DNA from 2 places in the Streptococcus sp. IMAU 99161 genome. Region 2 is predicted to be linked to the other one. Evidence: riboswitches for the same ligand, from Rfam matches in the RefSeq annotation. Region 2 holds a riboswitch; the other holds the start of a gene.
The links. A riboswitch is a leader RNA that binds a small molecule or an ion and turns the genes downstream of it on or off. The one in region 2 is predicted to bind thiamine pyrophosphate.
Positions count from the first base shown of each region.

Region 1 (7,198 bases), on a different contig from region 2:
AAACCAAGAGTTCCTTCTTTGATCTTAGTAGCTTGTACGAACAAGTTACGGAATTGTTTTTCACCAAGTCCGTAAGAGAAACGAAGTTTTTGTTTTTCAGCTAATTGCAAACCGTATTCTGACAATTTTGTACGGTTGTTTGGTCCATGTTGACCTGGTACGTAGTTACGACGTGCCAATTCTTTACCTGTACCTGTAAGTGACAAGCCAAGACGGCGAGATTGTTTCCAAGATGGTCCTGTATAACGTGACATAAAATATGTCCTCCTAAAAAATAATTTTTGTAGGAAATAACGTTTTAGACAAACCTGATTCGTTCAGAAAGCCTTCGCCCAAACAGCAAAGGTTACTTTTCTAGCTGACTTTCTGTTGACGAGCTTCATTTTGTCCTGCTGTCATTTCACACAATCTCTATTCTACCACGGAATAGCCACTTTGTAAAGCACTTCAAAAGGATTTCAATGAAAATCAGCCAATAATTCCAAAATTTTCTTTTTATACTGCATTTTCTGCCAATCTTTATCCGTTTCACCATCCCAGTCCAAAGGGATATTGGCGACAATTTCTCCGGGACAATTGTTTAAAATATAGATCCGATCGCTCAAGGTCAGAGCTTCTTCAATGCTGTGGGTAATCACAAGTGTTGTGAGCCCCAGACGCTCCTTACTTTCTAGGTACCATTCATAGAGATCCTGCCTTGTTAACTCATCTAAGGCACTAAACGCTTCATCCAGCAGGAAAACAGAATGCCCTAAAAGATAGGTTCTCAAAAGAGCGATTCGTTGGCGCATACCGCCACTAAGAGCATTTGGATAGTGGTCAGCAACACTTGACAACTTAAACTCTTCCAACAACTTCATCGCAGTTTGTGTTGCCTCTTCCTTAGGAATCTTTTTTAATTGAAGGGGAAGAATAATATTTCCCAATACCGTCTTGTGTTCCAACAAAAGATCCTTTTGCAGCATATAACTGACTTTCCCAAAGGAGATAGGGGCATTATCTACTTCTATAGACCCCTTTTGCAAGGGAAGAATCCCAGCAATTAAATTAAATAGGGTTGATTTCCCTACCCCACTCGGACCTAGAATAGAGACGATTTCTCCTTTTCGCACTTCTAGTGATACATTATTTAAAACTGCTTTATCTCCAAAAGAGAAACTTACATCTTTTACTGTTAAAATATCAGTCACCTACCAATTCGTTTGTGAAACCTTTGTCTCTTAAATCATTTGAGACCAAGCCTTGTTCTTTAGCCCAAGCATAGAAAGCATTCCATCTCTTGGCATCAAATTGTCCCCACTTATCCTTATCAGAAGCATATTGACTTGAAAGGTATTTTTGAGAAGCAAAGACAAAGTCGCGTTGGTTGGCCAAAGCAGGAGCCTGTTTGATCAGGATATCTGCTGCTTCTTCAGGATGTTCCATCGCATATTGGTATCCCTTCTTGACAGCTTGAATAAACTTCTTGGCTTCTGCTTTATGCTCTTTCAAATAATCATTATTGGCAATAATAACCGGCGAATAATAGTCGAACTCTGGAACAAAATCTTTCATATAGAAGAAATTGGTCTTCAATCCTTTTTGTTCTGCCAAAATTCCATCCCAACCATGATAAATCCAAGCAGCGTCAAAGGCATTGTTTTCGATTGGAGTGATCGAATTGGAGTCACTATTTGGTACTAACTTGACTTGATCAAACGAAGCTCCTTCCTTTTTCATCAAGGATTTGATCATTCCCAATTCAATAGGATCATTCCAAGTCCCATAACGCTTTCCAGCTAAATCTTTTGGACTATTAATAGCTGCATCTTTTCGTGAAATAATTCCTGATGTATTATGCTCAACGATAGCCGCAACAGCTGTAATCCCAGCTCCTTTATCTAACTTCTTAGCCATAGAATCTTGGAAATAAATACCAAACGGCGCTTTCCCATTAATAATGAGATCTGAACTACTGTCTTCAGGTGGAAGTTTTAAGTCAACATCCAAGCCCGCTTCTTTAAAGTAACCTTTTTCTTTTGCAACATAAAGCCCTGTATGGTTGGTATTGGGAGTCCAGTCAAGGATAAAATCAATCTTTTTCAACCCACTTGACGAATCTTTGACAGATTTTTGACAAGCAGATAAAACAAATACACTAAATAAAAGTGTGAATACAATACTTATATACTTTTTCATAGAGAACACCTCGTTTACATTATTGTCAATCTATTTTTACAACATTTACATCTTTGTCAATTCTATTTCCATTTTAGAATTCTCCTTTCTAGTCGATCAACAAGGAACATACCCAATAAGCTAATCGCAGAAATTAACACTATAATCGCAAACATTGTATCGTACTGAAACAACTTCTTCGATTGAATCATATAGACTCCTAATCCATCAAAGCCCCCTAGCCATTCTGACACAACTGTACTGATAAAAGCATAGGAAACACTCACCCGTAAACCTGCAAAAAAGTATGGGAGTGTTGCGGGAATCTTGTAGTGAAATAAGGTTTGGAATCGATTGGCTTGCATAATCTGAAATAGGCGCAAAATATCTTGATCACAATGTCGAAATCCGTCTAGGAGACTCACAACAATGGGAAACACCACTGTAATAATGATCAAGACGAGTTTTGGAAATACACCGTAACCGAACCAAAGAACCAGAATCGGAGCTAGAGCAATCGTTGGTATGGTCTGAATGACCACCATAAAAGGATAGAGCAGATCATTCAACCATCCAAAACTATCCATCAGAATTGCCAAGATAGCAGCCAGCACAATCCCCAATACAAGCCCGATTAAGGCAACTTGAAGGGTAGACAGGCTATGATGAAGCAGTAGAGCACGGTCTCGAACAAAAGCTGCCACAATTTCAAGAGGGGTTGGCAATACGAATTTTGGCAAGATCGTTAAAAAACCTGCGACTTGCCAAAAAACAATTAAGCCAACAAAGCCAGATACCCCAATCAACTGCTTTGAATATCTTTTTGCAAAGGACATATAACCCTCCTTTCTTTTCAAATAAAAAACGCCTCCAAACTAGGAGACGGATTGCACAAAGTCACACATAAAGAAACATACTTTCTGTATTCCCTACGCTGGCATTACCCAGATCAGGTGCGGTCGAAGCTTACACTTCCTCTCAGACTGTACACAGACTCCCATATATATTTATTATAATAACTGATTTTAATCTAAATTGCAAGAACTCTGTTGCATTAATCCAAATAACGAATCAAATTCTTTTCTGTTAAAATATCTGAATAGGTGTATGACTCAACATAAGTATTTGCCGGTTCACCTGGTAGGCTATTATCATTTGTATACTCAATGATAAACAAGGACGGATAGACCTCAATCAAGCGTCCAAATTTATTTTTTTGACGTTTCCGTCCATTTTCAAGCGTCATTTCGACAACTTGCCCTTCATGAGCCTTGATTTCTTCTTTGATTTTTTTCATTTTAGCAACATCTGTAAATGCATCACTCATCTTATTGCTCCTCTCTCTTTGAAATGCTTGAGAATTTATTGTATTCCTTTTGGAAAATTAATTCTACTGTCCCACGCGCACCTGAACGGTTCTTCTCGATAATAACCTCTACCGTGTTGTTGGGCATCCCTTCTTCTTTCTCGTCTCCAGAACGATCATAATAATCGTCACGATACAAGAAGGCTACAATATCTGCATCCTGCTCGATTGATCCTGATTCACGAATGTCTGAAAGAACAGGTCGCTTGTCTTGACGTTGCTCCACACCACGAGAAAGCTGGCTCAATGCAATAACAGGAACCTTCAATTCCTTAGCCAAAATCTTTAATTGACGAGAAATCTCGGAAACTTCTTGTTGACGATTTTCTCTTCCAGTCCCTGTAATCAGCTGAAGATAGTCAATGAGAATAAGCCCCAAGTTTCCAGTTTCTTGCGCTAACTTTCTAGATCTGGATCGAATTTCAGTAATCCGAATCCCTGGAGTATCATCAATGTAAATACTTGCATTGGCCAAGTTCCCCTGGGCGATCGCATATTTTCGCCATTCTTCATCTGTCAACTGACCTGTCCGAATCGAATGGGACTCAATCAAACCTTCTGCCGCTAACATCCGGTCAACCAAACTTTCAGCACCCATTTCGAGTGAAAATATAGCGACTGTTTTGTCCAATTTAGTTCCGATATTCTGAGCAATATTCAAGGCGAAGGCCGTTTTCCCGACTGCTGGCCGAGCCGCCACAATGATTAATTCCTCTTCATGGAGACCCGTTGTCATATGATCCAAATCACGATAACCTGTCGCAATCCCAGTGATATCAGTCGTTTGAAGAGAACGTGCTTCCAAGCTTCCAAAGTTGGTGTTCAAGACATCTCGAATATTTCTAAACCCACTGCGATTGGCATTTTCGCTGACATCCAGCAAGGATTTTTCAGCACCTGCAATGATCTCATCTGAAGGATTTGCCCCATCATACGCTTGATTGATACTCTCTGTCAAGCGGGAGATTAAACGACGCAGGACGGCTTTTTCAGCTACAATTTTTGCATAATACTCTGCATTAGCCGACGTTGGTACCGAATTAATCACTTCTACCAAATAAGAGAGCCCACCTATATTTTGCAGATCTCCTTGGCTATCTAAAATATTTCGGACAGTCGTTGCATCAATCGCATCTCCACGGTCAGCCAGGTCAATCATGGCTTTAAAAATCAAACGGTGCGAATACTTAAAGAAATCCCTAGGCTCGATATATTCACGAACAAAGATCAATTTTCCCTCATCAATAAAGATAGCACCCAACACAGATTGTTCAGCCTGAATATCCTGAGGTTGTGTTCTTAATTCCTCTATCTCAGCCATAAAAACCCTTTCTAACGATCGTGTTTACCCTTCGTTAACACGAATATTTATGATAGCTGTAATATCTTGGTAGATTTTTACAGGAACATCAATTAAACCAGTTGATCGGATTGGAGAAGCAACTTGGATATGACGTTTATCAATTTTAATGCCAAATTGTTTCTCAAGCTCTTCTGCAATCTTTTTATTGGTAATGGATCCAAATGTTCGACCATCTGGTCCAATCTTTTCCGTAAACTGAACAACAGTTGCTTCGTTCTCTAATTTTGCCTTAATACTTTGCGCCTCTGCTACTAATTCAGCATGCGCTTTTTCTTCGGACTTTTGCTTTCCACGAAGTTCCCCAATTGCTTGGGCGTTGGCTTCTTTTGCTAGGTTCTTCTTGATCAAAAAATTTTGAGCATACCCCGTAGGCACTTCTTTGATTTCACCTTTTTTACCTTTACCTTTGACATCCGCTAAAAAAATTACTTTCATTCTACATTCTCCTTTTCAATCGTAACCTCATTTTCAATGATTTCAATCAGCCGCTGATGGACACAAGCCAAGTCTTGTCCTTCAATTTGAGAAGCGGCAGAGTTGAAATGCCCTCCTCCGCCTAGTTGTTCCATAATTCGTTGGACATTGATCTTGCTCCGACTTCGAGCTGAAATGGAGATCGTTCCATTTTGATTATGAGCAATCACAAATGAGGCTTCTATCTCTGACATAGCTAGCATGCTATCTGCCGCCTTACTAATCGTTACCGAATCATAGGGCTTGGTAGAGTGGGCGCAGGCCACAATGATATGTGGAAAGACCTTCTCACCAGTCAGAATCAGCTCATTGACCTCACGGTATTCATCAAACTGAATCGCAGAGATTTCTTGAATGGCTACACTATCACTACCTCTTGAGCGAAGATAACTAGCGACATCAAAGGTCCGACTTGTTACACGAGCAGAGAAGTTCTTTGTATCTAGCATAATTCCAGCCATCAAGACACTAGCTTGAATCTTGGTTAACCGATTTTTCTTAGATTTCTGGAACTGAATAAGCTCACTCACCAATTCACTTGCACTACTTGCACCACTCTCAATATAGGTGATCAAGACATTTTCTGGGAAATCATCATCTCGACGATGATGGTCAATCACAATAATCTGTTGAAACTCTTTATAAAAATCCTTTGATAAGGTCAACGCCGTTTTCGAATGATCCACCATAATCAGTAAAGACCGATCCGTTACCATACGCATGGCATCTTCTACGGTAAGAAGCTTCGTGACCTGCTCATCTTCTAATTTCGTAATGGCCCTTGAAATATCACTAGCCATAGCACTTGGATCATAGACCACATAAGAAGGCTTCAAAATATTACTTGAGAAAAATTGCATCCCCACAGATGCACCCAAGGCATCCATATCGAGATTTTTATGTCCAACTATAAAGACTTGATCAACTGATTTGATCTTATCCGAAATAGCTGTCATCATGGCGCGTGTCCGAGTTCGGGTCCGTTTCACAGCTGAAGCAGTTCCACCCCCAAAGAAAATTGGGTTTTTTTGTTCATCATTTTCCTTGACAACAGCCTGGTCCCCACCTCGAACTTCAGCCAAGTTCAAATTTAGAAGGGCGATTTTCCCTATTTGATCATGTCCACCATCTCCATAAGAGAATCCCATACTCAAAGTAATGGGGAGTTCTCTTTTCTGAGCATCTTCACGAAACTGATCAATAACAGAGAATTTAGACTCCATCAATTGCTCTAAAACCGTGTAATCTGTAAACAAATAGAAACGATCCATTCCTACACGTCTATAAAACATATGATATTGAGCTGTAAACTCCTCAACGAAATTAGCGATAAAAGTATTAATATGGCTAATATCAGAGTCTGAAATAACATCTTCCAAATCATCGTAATTATCAACAGAGATAATACCGATTACAGGACGCGTTGTCACCAGACCCACAGTCGCCTCGTATTCACTGGAAACATCAAAAAAATAAACAACACTTGCTGTTTGGTCAAAATAAACAGAATATTTTTTATCCGCAACAGTAACATAATGGCCTTTATCCTCAAACAAGCTATTGAGGAGTTTTTTTAATAAATCAACGTCAAAATCGCCATCATCTGTTGAAAAAATCAATTCAGCATAAGGATTAAACCACTCCACTTCATTTGATTCAGCATTCATCTTGATGACTCCAACTGGCATTTTGTCAAGGAGAGAAGCTAGCCCACTTTCTGCCTGATGGTTCACGTATTGTATTTGTTCTAATTCATCCAACTCTGAAATCTGTAACTGGTATTCAAAGAGAGCAATTAAGCCGGTGATAACCAGAAAAATAGCGGCTAGAGTAACATA
Region 1 covers NZ_JAAPAW010000003.1:129,044-136,241, forward strand. Annotated here, with positions in the region: gene rpsD (30S ribosomal protein S4) at 1-254, opposite strand, end outside; gene HA044_RS01165 (ABC transporter ATP-binding protein) at 459-1,190, opposite strand; gene HA044_RS01170 (ABC transporter substrate-binding protein) at 1,183-2,178, opposite strand; gene HA044_RS01175 (ABC transporter permease) at 2,241-2,993, opposite strand; TPP riboswitch at 3,067-3,168, opposite strand; gene HA044_RS01180 (Veg family protein) at 3,212-3,484, opposite strand; gene dnaB (replicative DNA helicase) at 3,486-4,844, opposite strand; gene rplI (50S ribosomal protein L9) at 4,869-5,321, opposite strand; gene HA044_RS01195 (DHH family phosphoesterase) at 5,318-7,198, opposite strand, start outside.
Region 1: another riboswitch for thiamine pyrophosphate. It lies ahead of HA044_RS01175 (ABC transporter permease); the one in region 2 lies ahead of HA044_RS05845 (ECF transporter S component).

Region 2 (7,198 bases):
TTTCCTTGTCATCAATCCCCAGCTCCTTGAAAAACTGTTGACGGATAAATAACTCACCTTCGACTAAGCTCTGAGCATTTTGTTTCAAAAGTCTCTTCATTTCTTGTTTTGAAGTTTTTTCAGCTAAGTGATCATAGGCTTTTGAAAAGGCATTTAAGTAGTAGGCATCCTGAATCAAGTAATAGCGAAAAATGGAAGGATCTAAATTTCCCTTTTGTAACTGTAAAATAAAAGGGTGCTGAAAGGAAGCCTGCCAGGCCTCCCTGGATAATTCCATAGCAATATCTGTAAATTCCATAATAACTCCTTTATAAAAACAGACTGATTTGAAGGGTTAAATAGATAAGTAGGTAGATGATTTTTGTCTGTCTGGGAATATAAAAGTTCCGATAGGACTTTTCTATCATGGCATCTTCATCATAGCCATGTGCTGATAAGGCTCTTAAGTATAGATGTCGCCATCTAAAGACGCTAATCAAGACCTTGCTATAAATCAAAGGGGACCAAAAATGCAATTTTTGCCCTCGTAACAAACAGGCCTCCTTTATGGATTTAATTTCTTTCTGAATCAGCGGAAAAGCATTGAAAACCACTAACAAGGCATAGGCCCAAGACCGTGACAATCCCATTTGTGCCAAATACAAGAGTAACTCTTTTAGTGAGATGCTTGAGATAAATACAATCCCTATACAAACTGTCACAAAACCCCTGGTTCCAAGTAAAACTGCTTGGGAAACATCTCCATGTAAATGAACTGCCCAGTAATTGGCAAAGCCTGGTAGGATAGCCAAGAAAACCATCCAAATCATCATATGAAACTTGCGATAAAAGCACATATAGACGATGCAAAAGAAGGCAACCGATAGATTGAGAGGAACCGATGGAACAAAGGAGGTTTCCAAGGATAAAAGTAGTAAAAAGAGGATTGTTACCGGAGTTTGAGTGGGGACTTTAACCATTCTATCTCACCTCCGTTTTATCTTCTATACCACGAGATCTTAGTGGCCTTGTGATAGAAACTTCTTTAAGATATTTTAACCCTGTAGATGTCATTTCAATCCAGTAATCAACTAGTGACACAAGCGGATCTAAACGATGGGAAATAATTAAAAAGCTACGTCCTTTTTGACACTCCTCCCTTATCCACCTACAAACATAATCGCAAGCCCTATCATCTAAACCTGCAAACGGTTCATCTAATAAGACAACAGTGGCTTGATTTGTCATGATCGTTAATAATTGAACCATCTTTTGTTGTCCTCCACTTAACTGATAGGGACTCTTATCTAAGGAATTCTCCAAATCAAACAATTGCAGGACTTCCTTGACTCTTTTGTCGTTCTCATTATCTAGGTCATCTAACTGAAGTTCTTTCTTGAGACTGGCTCTGATAAACTGCTTATCCGCCTCTTGTACCACATATGTTATATCATCATATAGACTTTTTTTCTTTTTTAATAGCCTATTCTTCCAACGAATCTTCCCTTTATACTTCTGAAATTGGAGAATGGAACGAAAGAGGGTTGATTTCCCAACACCATTATCCCCTAGGATACAGGAAACCCCTTCATAAAATGTAAAATCAGTAATGGAAAAGAGAGGAGAATCATTTAGGATACAGGTCATTTGTTTCAGATGGAAAAGATCCTGACAATTGCCGACTTCCTTTGAAAAAACTTCTCTAGTTTCAGAGGAAGGGATTTTGAATATTTTTTTGACTTCGTCATTTCTTAGTTCAACCATATGGTCGATATAGGCTTCGTAGTCAGACAAATCATGATCACAGAGGATAATCGTCTTACCTGCTTCAACCAGTTCCTTCAAAATCCCTAGTATCTCAAGCCGACTTTTACGATCAATTGATGCAAAGGGTTCGTCTAAAAGATAGACACTAGGATTCATGGCAAAGAGTACTGCTAGGGCCGCTTTTTGTTTTTCTCCACCTGACAATTGGTGAATCGGACGGTGGAGAATTTTTTGGCTTCTACATTTCTCCACAACTTCCGCTATTTTAGATTCAATTTCCTGAATTGGATAAGCAATATTTTCTAAGGAAAAGACCAATTCCTCAAACAAGGTCTCCATGGTAAATTGATGGTTGGGGTTTTGAAATAGGATACCGACCAATTGGACACGTTCAGCTACAGAAAGTTGTCTCATGTCAATTCCATCGATAAGGATCTGACCACTATATGGCACTGGACTGAGTTGGGCAATAATTTGAAAAAGGGTTGATTTACCCGAACCGCTTTTTCCAACCAATAAAGTAAAGGCTTGGGATTGAAATGTAAAGTCAATCGGCTTTGTGAAAGAGGGATAGACAATCCCCTTTAATTCCACCCCCATCTATACTTCACTCCCAGCAGAAAACTGATGGTAAAGTTTGACCGTAGTCCGAACTAGAATCGCACAGAAGAAAAATACTGATGCAAAACGTACCAAAAGCAAGGATAGTACGAAAGGAAGAGAAAAGGCATAGTAACCTAATTTAATGTATTCATAGACAAAGCTAAAGAGTGTAATTCCAATACTATTAGCGGTCAGTGAAAGCCAACTTTCATAACGATTCTTGGTGATAAGAAAGCCGAATTCACTTCCTAACCCTTGAACCAAACCGGATAATAGAGCTCCTAAACCGAATTGACTACCGTAAAGGACTTCAGCAAGGGCAGCTAAAACTTCTCCAATAGTTGCACTACCGATTCTTGGGATGAAAATAGCCGTAATAGGTGCAGCCATACACCAAAGACCAAATAATATTTCGTTGGCAAAAGCCTGTAAACCTAGAGGTGTTAAGCCAATAGTCAAAATATTATATAGATATCCTGAACCTACAAAAACGCCACCAAAAAAGATAGACAAGAAAGCAAGTAAGATAACATCTTTTAAACGCCATTTTTTAAACATAAAAACTCCTTTTTAAGACAGTCGGGCATTTAAGAAAGACGTACCACAATACTCTACATCTAGTCTATCTGGTAAAAATTAAAAAACTCCAATTACAATCAAGAATTAGAGTTTTGCTTATAAGATTAGACAGTTCTTTTCGACACACGAAAAAAACCTTTTCACATTTCCCTTCGCCAGTATTAACTGTAGCAGGTTCAATGGGTATCATCTCAGCCTAAAGCACCCCAAATGTCTTTATAATATTATTTACTCATCAGTATAACAGAAAATGAAATCTCTAGCAAGATATTTGTTAAAAAATGTATTTATAAAGTTTATGATACCATTTTCCGTGTACACCCTGTTTGCACTCTCTAAAACAAATAGAGAGTGGGACAAGGAACGATTTTTAGTCAATATTCGTTCTGTCCCACTTCCTGTTTTCTTATTAATACAATTTCAGATCACGAGGATCTACTGGGAAAGTTGGATTGTATGGATTGTGACGAAGTTTGAAGTGTTTCACATCGTCAATCGTCTGAGTTCCAGATAGTTGCATCACGGTCTTCAATTCTGCATTCAAGTGTTCAAAGACTTGGCGTACACCTACGCTACCACCTAGAGCTAAGCCATAAATAACGGGGCGTCCAATAGCTACCAAGTCTGCTCCTGAAGCCAAGGCTTTAAAGACATGTTGCCCACGACGAATACCAGAGTCAAAGACAATCGGTACACGTTTGTCAACTGCTTCAGCAACTTCTTGAAGTGAGTCAAAGGCAGCTGGGCCACCATCGATTTGACGTCCACCGTGGTTGGTTACCCAGATACCAGATGCACCTGCAGCAAGAGAACGTTCAACATCTTCACGGCATTGAGGACCTTTAACGTAAACAGGTAAGCCTGAGTATTCAGCGATGAATTCTACATCTCGTGGAGACAGGCGTTGTTTAGCTGATTTGTAGACAAAGTCCATTGACTTACCAGCACCTTCAGGTAGGTATTCTTCTACGATTGGCATCCCAACTGGGAAGACAAAGCCGTTTCGTTTATCAACCTCACGATTCCCCCCAACAGTCGCATCTGCTGTTAAGACGATCGCTTTATAGCCTTCTGCCTTCACGCGATCCATAATGTGGCGGTTAATCCCATCATCTTTACTAAAGTAGAACTGGAACCAATGAGGAGTCCCTTGAAGGGCTTGCGTAATTTCTGGAAGATCAACTGTAGAGTAGGAGCTTGTAGTATAGAGGGAACCAAACTCATGTACACCACGAGCAGTAGCCACTTCCCCTTGTTCATTGGCTAATTTATGAGCTGCAACTGGAGCCATAATGATGGGTGAAGATAGCTTTTCACCTGCAAATTCAATCTTTGTACTTGGATTTTCCACATCACAAAGCGTATGAGGGACAATCAGCTTATGGTTAAAAGCTCGGATGTTTTCACGCAATGTAAAGGTATCTTCTGCTCCGCTAGCGATATAGCCAAAAGCAGCTTTTGGAATGACTTGTTGAGCCATAGGCTCCAAATCATAAGTGTTAATAAAATCTACAGGTCCTTCTGCATTGCTTGTTTTATATGGCATAAAATGTCCTCCTTCATAAGTAAGCGGTTACTCTTTTCTTACCCACCTATCTTAACTTATTTGCAAACGATTTTCAAAAAATTTGTCTGTCATTTTCAATCTAAACATAGATTATGAAATAAAAGAATGACATATGTTCCAAAAGAAAGTGCAGGTTAACACTGATCCATTACACAAAATAGAGAGTGGGACAGAAATCGGTCATTCGTTAGAATTCGATTTCGTCGTCCCACCTCCGCACAGTTGTGTAGGGCTGTAAAAGCTGATGAAATCAGCCTAGTAGAGCCCACTCAACCACTGCGTCTTGCTCGACACTCCAAAAACAAGAAGAGACTAGGACTTTTGTCCCAGCCTCATTTTCCTAAAAATTGTATCAATCTTAATTTGAAAATTTACGATGAAAAATAAAAGACTGGGCAAACGCGTGTCCAGCCTTTGAAAATTGTGAGAAGGAACTATATAGCAAGGGATTAGATGCTGTTGCCGGAATGAAGACTAACCGGCAAGAAATAGCCTGTCGTTGCAACGGTTTGGCCGTCGATTTTTTGAAGCAAGAGGTCTACTGTCAAGACTGCGATCTCTTTGATCGGTTGTTGGATGGTTGTAAGCTCTGGAATATAGGTTTGGACGAACTGGGTGCCATCATAACCAATCACTTTAAGTTGTTGAGGAACTGGAATTTCCAGCTCTTTTGCAACTTTCATGATCAAAATAGCTGTCAAATCATCCGAAGCAAAAATGGCATCGGGTTTTTGCTGGCTTAGAATCTGTTTGATTTCCATTTCCTTGCGAATGGGTGAAAAATCACTGGAAACATTGATGATAGAAGCATTTGGCAAGACTGAAGCAAAACCGGCATGGCGAAGACCTGTTGGGGAGTTGGAATTGTCATTTCCTGTGATCATGATGATGTTTTGAGCCCCGGTCTTGACGAGGGTTTCAGCTGCGAGGATCCCTCCAGCATAGTTGTCTGAGGATACGACTGGAATCTCAGGAGAAAGGTTACGGTCAAAGGCAATGATCGGAGCCGTTACACGATTGTAATCCTCAATTCCAAGATTGTGACTTCCTGAAATGATACCATCCACCTGGTTGGCCTCCAACATCTCAATATATTCCCGTTCTTTTTCGGAATCATGCTCACTATTACAAATAATGGTCTTGTAGCCATGCTTGAAGAGTTGGTGTTCTAGGTGATCAATCAACTCCGCATAGAAAACATTGCTGATATTGGGAAAGATCAAACCAACTAATTTGGCTGATTTTCCTTGCAGGCTACGAGCAACTGTATTGGGCTTGTAGCCCAACTCTCGCATGGCATCTTGGACCTTTTGGATGGTCTTTTCAGACAGGTAGCCTTTTTTATTGATGACCCGAGAAACAGTTGTCGGGCTGACGCCAGCAAGTTTGGCGACATCAGTTAGCTTTGCGACCATAATCAAGTTCGTAGTAGCTTCCAGTAGGGTTTCCAGCTTTGATCAAGATACCAGTTTGATCTGCGTGTGGGTAGACCCGACCAGAAAATACTTTTTCTCCTTTGTTGATAAAGATTTCAAAAATCGAATTGTCGATAAAAATAGTAGCAGTTGTGGCTTGGTTATCGATTGGGCAGCTACGGCTGGTTCCAAATTCTTGAGCAAATTGCTCACCTGCTTGGCTACGGTCCACTGTGACCAATCCATTTGCAAGGTCAAATGAGAGAGCTAACCCTTTCCCTTCTTGATCGGCGAAGAGGACGATTTCATTTTGGCTATCTTTTTCAAACTGCAGTTCCAGTTCATAGCAGTTTTGGGTTTGTGCCTTGTTGGCAAATGACTCACGCTCAGCGCGCAGGTCTTTGATGGCTTCAACTGGGTATTGGTAGAGCTTTCCGTCTTTGATGGTTAATTCTTTGACTAGTGAAAGAGCTCCTTGATAGTCATAGGAATCCGTTGGATAAGAAATATCAGGAAGAGCTAGCCAGCTGACAACATAGGCACGTCCATCTGGAGCGTTGAATCCTTGTGTAGCATAGGCTTCAAAACCATAGTCTAGGTTGTGCAATTCAGATACATCAACCAGCTTGGCTTGTTCTGGATCAAAACTCTCCCCGATCTTGTACATGTTTGGATAGATGTTATCGTAATCGAGGACCGATTTATCCAATCCTTGTGGACAATAAAGAAGGACAGATTGGTCTCCAACAAAGACAAGGTTAGGACATTCCATCATATAAGCTGTCCGGTCATTTGCAAAATCCAAGTCACCGACTTCAACCCAGTTGGTGTAGTCGTTATCGATAGCCTTGTAAAGACGAATGAATCCTTTCTTCTCAAGGTCTTGGCCCCCAACGATAGCGTAGTATTGGCCTTTGAAATTAAAAATCTGTGGATCGCGGAAGTGATCGGTCGAATCAGCCGGTTGGTCAATCAAGATTTGATCAATTTTTTCAATCTTTCCATCCTTATCCATCAACGCTCCGACTTGGTAGGGATGGCGAACCCATTCTGCATCACGAACATTTCCAGTATAGAATAAGAATAGTTTATCACCAAACTGCATGGCAGATCCGGAATAAGCTCCGTGGCTATCGAGTCTTGTATCTGGAAGAAGCGTTACACCGGTTTCTTTAAAATGAACCAAGTCTTCACTTTCTGTTTGAACCCATGACTTTAACCCATGGGCTGCCCCAAATGGGAAGTTTTGGTAAAACAAAATCCACTTTCCATCAAAGTAAGAAAAACC
Region 2 covers NZ_JAAPAW010000011.1:43,166-50,363, forward strand. Annotated here, with positions in the region: gene tenA (thiaminase II) at 1-298, opposite strand, end outside; gene HA044_RS05835 (energy-coupling factor transporter transmembrane component T) at 309-959, opposite strand; gene HA044_RS05840 (ATP-binding cassette domain-containing protein) at 961-2,346, opposite strand; gene HA044_RS05845 (ECF transporter S component) at 2,347-2,907, opposite strand; TPP riboswitch at 3,059-3,147, opposite strand; gene lctO (L-lactate oxidase) at 3,338-4,474, opposite strand; gene HA044_RS05855 (LacI family DNA-binding transcriptional regulator) at 4,945-5,910, opposite strand; gene HA044_RS05860 (sucrose-6-phosphate hydrolase) at 5,891-7,198, opposite strand, start outside.